3 regions of the Pseudoalteromonas aliena SW19 genome follow, and region 2 is predicted to be linked to each of the others. Evidence: predicted binding sites of a transcription regulator. Region 2 holds the regulator's gene; each other region holds the start of a gene.
What was found. Region 2 encodes FliA, which starts transcription of late flagellar genes. Its sites were predicted from a motif close to CTAAAGNTNNNNNNNNNNNNGCCGATA; they were not measured.
Positions count from the first base shown of each region.

Region 1: the regulator FliA is predicted to act here: its motif matches at 915-941, upstream of PALI_RS01715 (DUF5610 domain-containing protein).
Region 3: the regulator FliA is predicted to act here: its motif matches at 1,361-1,387, upstream of PALI_RS01390 (VC2046/SO_2500 family protein).

Region 1 covers NZ_AQGU01000019.1:22,286-24,559, reverse strand. The annotation lists gene PALI_RS01715 (DUF5610 domain-containing protein) at 1-885, opposite strand, end outside; gene trmA (tRNA (uridine(54)-C5)-methyltransferase TrmA) at 1,050-2,147, shown strand; gene PALI_RS01705 (DUF523 domain-containing protein) at 2,158-2,274, opposite strand, start outside.
Region 2 covers NZ_AQGU01000026.1:228,641-230,914, forward strand. The annotation lists gene PALI_RS12270 (protein phosphatase CheZ) at 1-115, opposite strand, end outside; gene cheY (chemotaxis response regulator CheY) at 132-515, opposite strand; gene PALI_RS12280 (RNA polymerase sigma factor FliA) at 556-1,266, opposite strand; gene PALI_RS12285 (MinD/ParA family ATP-binding protein) at 1,293-2,153, opposite strand; gene flhF (flagellar biosynthesis protein FlhF) at 2,146-2,274, opposite strand, start outside.
Region 3 covers NZ_AQGU01000018.1:115,740-118,013, reverse strand. The annotation lists gene PALI_RS01395 (DUF6172 family protein) at 179-481, opposite strand; gene PALI_RS01390 (VC2046/SO_2500 family protein) at 799-1,326, opposite strand; tRNA gene PALI_RS01385 (tRNA-Tyr) at 1,439-1,523, shown strand; tRNA gene PALI_RS01380 (tRNA-Tyr) at 1,573-1,657, shown strand; gene PALI_RS01375 (M48 family metallopeptidase) at 1,688-2,274, opposite strand, start outside.

The DNA.
Region 1 (2,274 bases), on a different contig from region 2:
GTAGCTTTTTATCGTTGCAACCGTTTTGGTTTGTCTTAAATCCATTGAGAAAGCGACTAACTGTTCGTTATCTAAACTCAACGCTTGCGCTTCTTCAAATGCTTTGTCTAAATCGCCACTAAAAAAAGTTTTACTCACTCCTTGTATGTCTTCCATTAGTTCATTAATCGCTTTTTGTTCATCTTCATTTAAATCACCATTAACCGACATAGAAAATGATAACTCTCGAGACTGCGATGATTCACTTATATACCCTTCACTATTTCCCTGCTTTTGATAACTGCTCGCTGACTGTGACTCAAAAGAGTCGGAGAAGCTAATACTAACTTCATCACCTTCTGCAGTAGTAAATTTGTATTCAGCGTTATTGCTTAAACTAGCGTATTGAGCCTGACTAATACTCACACTCGCCGGTTGTGGGTTAAACAAATCATCTTCAAGCTTATTAAGACCATTAAAGATACCTTCTTTGGACTTATTAATGCCTTCTTCAATATCGGTATTAAATACACCGGTACCTTTTAATTCATCAATTGCATCATCAATCCCCATTTGCACACCTTTGCGGGCTTCACCAAGTATGCCTTTGAGCTTGTCATCATCAGCACCATTAGCCTTCGCATTTTTGAGTGTACCTGTCACAAAATCGAGTACATTTTTAACTACCTCGCCAAAATCAAATAATGACTTATCTGCTTTTTTCTCAGCAACAGGTAAGCCAAGTTGCTCAGCCATCTTATCGCCCAACACTTTTGCAGCAAGTTCTTTCCCGCTTTGTTGATAACTATCTTGAGGAGACTTAATTGTTGGCTGTGGTATCGTTACTTTATTATTGAATTTATTGATATTGTTATTTGGCATAAAGCCAAAATTATTGATTTTCATAATTCGTCTCCTAAGCGTGAGTAATTTATTATCGGCTATAACGTATAAAACTAAAGGGGAACGCACAAAAAAACAGCATTAATTCTAGTCAAAACTAGACAAATACGCCTCGCCCCCTACAATAGCGCCGATAAACAGATCTCAGAGATAAGGTAGTAACGTTAATGGCAGTTATTAAAATCGATACCACACAATACGATGCACAATTAAGCGAGAAAGAGCAGCGAATACGTGCACAGTTCCAACGTTTTGGTGTAGAACAATTAGAAGTATTTAGTTCAGAGCCAACTAACTACCGTCAACGTGCTGAATTTAGAGTATGGCATGATGGCGACGATCTGTTTCATATAATGTTTGATCAACAAACAAAAGACAAAATCCGTGTTGATACGTTTGATCCAGCAGCACCTTTAGTAGGTGAAATAATGCAGGTGATGATTGAAAACCTTAAGCCTTGCGAAATATTACGTCGTAAGTTATTTCAAATAGATTACCTATCAACGCTAAGTGGTGAAATTTTAGTAAGTTTGCTTTATCACAAGCCACTAGATGATGAATGGTTAAATGAAATTAAAGCGCTTAAAGAAAAACTGAGCAGTAAATACAAAATTGACTTCATTGGCCGTGCTCGCAAACAAAAAGAAGTGCTGGGTGATGACTTTGTAACTGAACGCTTAACAGTTAATGGTCGCGAGCTTATTTACCAACAAGTAGAAAACAGTTTCACTCAGCCTAATGCTAAAGTAAATATTAGTATGCTGGAGTGGGCACAAAATTTATGTAAACCACTTAAAAATGATTTATTAGAGCTTTACTGTGGCAACGGTAACTTTTCAATTGCGTTAGCTGGTTCGTTTAATAAAGTGTTGGCAACAGAGATATCAAAATCATCTGTACACTCTGCTCAATACAATATTGCTAAAAACAACGTAGAGAACTTAGATATTATTCGTATGTCGAGTGAAGAATTCACCCAAGCTATGAACGGTGAGCGTACTTTCTCTCGTTTAGACGGTATTGACCTTAAAAGCTATGACTGCCAAACCATATTAGTTGATCCACCGCGCGCGGGCATGGATGAATTAACCTGTGACTTAGTGGCTAACTACGAAAGCATAATTTATATATCGTGTAATCCTGAAACCCTTGAGCGTGACCTTGATCTCTTAACACGTACGCACAACGTTAAGCGCTTTGCTATATTTGATCAGTTCCCATATACACATCACATTGAGTCTGGTGTTTTTTTACAACGCAAATAACCAGCCAGAATTAAAGTGCCAGTACTTTTATAAGTGCTGGTATTTGCTCTTCACTAAATACTTGAATACCATTTTTTATTAATAATGCAGCAGTTAAACCCAGTCCTTCGATTTTTACTCCGCGATG
Region 2 (2,274 bases):
TAGACGCTGTATCCAAAATTAATTGATCAGCTTTATCTTGCTCGTCGTTTTCTAAAAAAACAACGAGTTGACGCGCTTGTTCTAAAGTTATTCGAGGCGCAGCAGGTGCTGACATAAGCCTCTCCCTATAATTAACCTAAGCGTTCAAACACTTTTTCTAATTTGGTCTTCAATGTGCCAGCTGTAAATGGTTTTACAATGTAGCCATTAACACCAGCTTGAGCAGCAGCTATTATCTGTTCTTTTTTAGCTTCAGCCGTTACCATTAAAACAGGGAGATGTTTTAACTTGTCATCCGCCCTAATTGCCCTTAAAAGGTCAATACCCTGCATACCTGGCATGTTCCAATCCGTCACGACAAAATCAAAAGACTGATTTTGTAGCATTGGTAAAGCAGTCGAACCATCATCTGCTTCTTGAACATTCGTAAAACCTAAATCACGCAATAAATTTTTAATAATACGTCTCATTGTTGAAAAATCGTCAACGACAAGAATTTTCATGTTTTTATCCAAAACATCCTCCAGTGAGGTCTTAACCTTTATTTACTTACTACTAGTTTATCCAGTCATTGATTTTTGCTTTTAGCTTAATCATCGCCTGACCATGTATCTGACTCACACGCGATTCACTAACATCGAGTATATGCCCAATCTCTTTTAAATTCATTTCATCGTTATAGTACAAAGATAACACCATAGCATCTCGCTCTGGTAATGATTTTATTGCACTTAATAAAGACTCATTAAATCGTTCATTTTTAACATTATTAAAAGGTTTGTCTAGTGTTAAATCTTGACCTGCTGGAGTTATGACATCTTCATCAATTCCGAGGTCTTCTATACCCAACACTTTACTTGCATTTACATCGTTTAAAATATGATGGTACTCATTTAACGAAATATCAAGTTTTTCAGCAACTTCTATATCTGTAGGTTCACGATTTAAGTTTTTTTCTAATTCGTTTATCGTTTCAGCAACAAGACGACTTTTACGATGTACAGAACGCGGAGCCCAGTCACCACGGCGCATTTCATCTAGCATAGCGCCACGGATGCGAATACCTGCAAACGTTTCAAAGCTTGCGCCTTTAGTTGCATCAAAGTTTTTTGACGCTTCAATCAGTCCTATCATACCCGATTGAATTAAATCATCGAGTTGTACACTTGGAGGTAGACGAGCAATTAAGTGACATGCCACTTTTTTAACCAGTGACGCATGTTTCTCAACAATCACATTTAAATTTTGTGTTGATTGATATCCCATAGCTCTATTTACCAATGTTGTCATAATTAGCCGTTAACCAGCTTCTCAATGAAAAACTCTAAATGCCCTGACGGTTGATTCGGTATTGGCCATTTGACCGCTTTTGTTGCCAGAGCTCGAAAAGCCACTGAAGCTGGAGAGCTTGGAAACAACTCCACAATAACTTTCTGCCGACGTGTCGCTTTACGCATATTTTCATCGTAAGGTATCGTTGCAGCTAGCTCCATAGAAATATCTAGGAAACGATCTGTTACTTTAGATAACTTTGCAAACAATTCTTGGCCTTCGCGAAGGCTGCGAACCATATTTGCAACAATTTTAAATTTATACACACCGTGCTCACGGCTTAATACTTTAATAAGTGCATACGCATCTGTTATTGATGTTGGTTCGTCACACACGACGACCATTACATCTTGTGCTGCACGAGAAAAGCTCAGCACCATATCGGAAATGCCGGCGGCGGTGTCTACTATCAATATATCAAATTCGGTATTTAATTCGCTAAAGGCACGAATAAGACCCGCGTGTTCAGAAGGTGATAATTCAACCATGTTTTGCGAACCCGACGTTGCAGGGACAATTTTAATCCCGGCAGGACCTTCAACTAAAATCTCATCCAGTTCGCATTCGCCAGATAATACATGTGATAAATTGCGCTCAACACGAAGCCCAAGCATCACATCACAATTTGCTAAACCTAAGTCGGCATCAAGAACTAAAACTCGCTTACCTTGTTGACCTAATGCGATTGCAGTATTTAGTGAAACATTTGTTTTACCTACTCCACCTTTACCACCGGTCACAGCGATAACTTTTACGCCGTTATTATTGTTTTGACTCATTTTTCGCAGGCCGCTTGCTTGATCTAATACTGTGTTAATCATACATCCCTACTGTGTTCGACGCCACTGATTGATGTCGTGAATGTTGTGATTTTATTCTTTTTAAATATAATTGCTCAGCTTTTTTTACTAGTTTTTCTGAATTCGCAACGCGAATGTCCTC
Region 3 (2,274 bases), on a different contig from region 2:
GTTAGCGTCAGGTTTAATCCCTCAAATTGATTAAGTATTATTGCGGATTGGTATTATTTAAACATGCCTCCTCTGTTTTAGTGAACAACCGATAAACGCTCCACACTTAATATTTATAGCGTAAAACAAAAAATGAGCCACTTGGGCCCATTTTATAATTTCGAATACTGACTAAATATTATTCGTCATCATCTAAGTCTAACTGTTGACGCTGAGCTGGTCGTGCTAAAATCTCTACATAGAAAGAAGTCAGACCTTGCTTTTCAATTTCACCAATTTGGTTACTTAATTCAGCTACGTGCACAACTTGCGCATCTTCAGCTGTGTTACCAAACTTACAGTCAAATGCCCAATAATCTGCATCTTCAGGTAGTGTTTTATTGCGCTCTCGTTTCAAATATTTTTTCACTTCATGCTTTGCAGCATCAACCATACGAGGGTATTTGATTTTCTCGTGATTCAGCGTGAATGTTTTCTTCATTACGTTCCTAATTACCTTGGTTTAATGATAGCGGCATTTCATGTCATACCATTTGCGATCATTATAGCAATTGCAATTAACTTTTGGATGCTTTTTTTGCACTAAATCAATTATTAGCCAATATCATTAAATTAATCAGTAATAGTGATGCGAAAACACAAAAAACAACATATAGGGTTACTCGATATACCTAACTTTTAAAGCTGTAAGAAGGTAAATCAATCGGTAAGCAAGAGTTAATTTTCTAGGTTAAATTACAATATGCATTTGTCCCTGAATCACATAAATAACACGCTTGCTTGCTATTAGATATTTTCTCAAGCAGTAACTAAGTGTAAAGGCTCATGTAAAGCATCGTTATTAAGGAGATCGTAAAAAGCAGCGGCGTCCATCGCTGGATTAGAAAGTTGCGTTTCTGTGTTTTTTATACGTCTACGCACAGCAAGCTCACAATTATCAATGATATTCAACGGAATATGCGTTACATCATCTCTTATAAAGAGGGGCTCTGGATTCAAACAATGATTCAATTTAATATCGTTCATTCCAGAGCGTTCTCCAGCACTGATCAGTAGTGAAGCGTTATGTTGACCAATCAACATATCAAATTTATCTGGCGCTAAAAGTTGCTTAGGACCAACACCCAATTGTTTGCGAAGCGCATCATCAGTAATAATTGCGTCTTCGAGTTCTGTTTTTGGTAAGTGAAATTGGCTAAAATCAAGTGCGTCATGCGATAACATTGCGAGCAAAAGAGAAAACTCTCCTCTTCGCTGTTCGTGCACACTTTTGTTAAGCCGTGTGCTTAATTGGTTCTCAGTGATCAACAAATCATCGATTTGCATAGTCTTTAGCCGATTGTTGTAGGTTATAGATATTTATCGGCTTTTTTTCATTTTTCTTTAGTTTTTTTCTTTACTTAAATACATATTTTGCTATTATCAGCGCCGTTGCATTGGAGGGGTTCCCGAGCGGCCAAAGGGATCAGACTGTAAATCTGACGGCTCAGCCTTCGCTGGTTCGAATCCAGCTCCCTCCACCACTTTTCTTACCGCTAAGTTAAGTGGGGCCAAATGTAACAAAATTAGTGTGGAGGGGTTCCCGAGCGGCCAAAGGGATCAGACTGTAAATCTGACGGCTCAGCCTTCGCTGGTTCGAATCCAGCTCCCTCCACCACTTTTAATCTTCCCTAGTAAGCAATAAAATCTAAAACCCCCACTGTAAGCTCATTCCATTAATTTTTAACCATTGTGATGCTGATTTATGATCAGGGTAAAATATTTCAACTCGCTGCCAAAATGCTTTACTGTGGTTTAAATGACGCAGATGTGCTAACTCATGAACTATTACATAATCAATTATGTGCTGTGGTGCACCAATAAGGTGTAGATTAAAGGTCAAATCACGTTTGCTGTTACAACTCCCCCACTTTCTTTTATAAATCGCAATATTCAAATTGCGTGGTAAAGCCTCGTTCATTTGTGTACAAAAATACGTAAGTCGCATTTCTATATAAGCTGTTAGCTGCTCTTTTAAATACTCTTCTAATAATTTTTGATACTTTAATTGTTGATGTTTAACACGTTTAGATACCGTAATTAACAAGCCAGCTAGTTGTGGTTTTACACCAGAGTAGTGACCTTGCTCAAACTGCACATTTACTTGCTCAGAATAAATACATATTTTTTTAGTTTCAAAGGGGTATTGCTTGCAGTCAACAACAGTGAGTTGCTTAAGCAATTGCGCATCAACCCATGTCTTTTTTTCTAAAAGCCAACTATCAATCTGCTTTT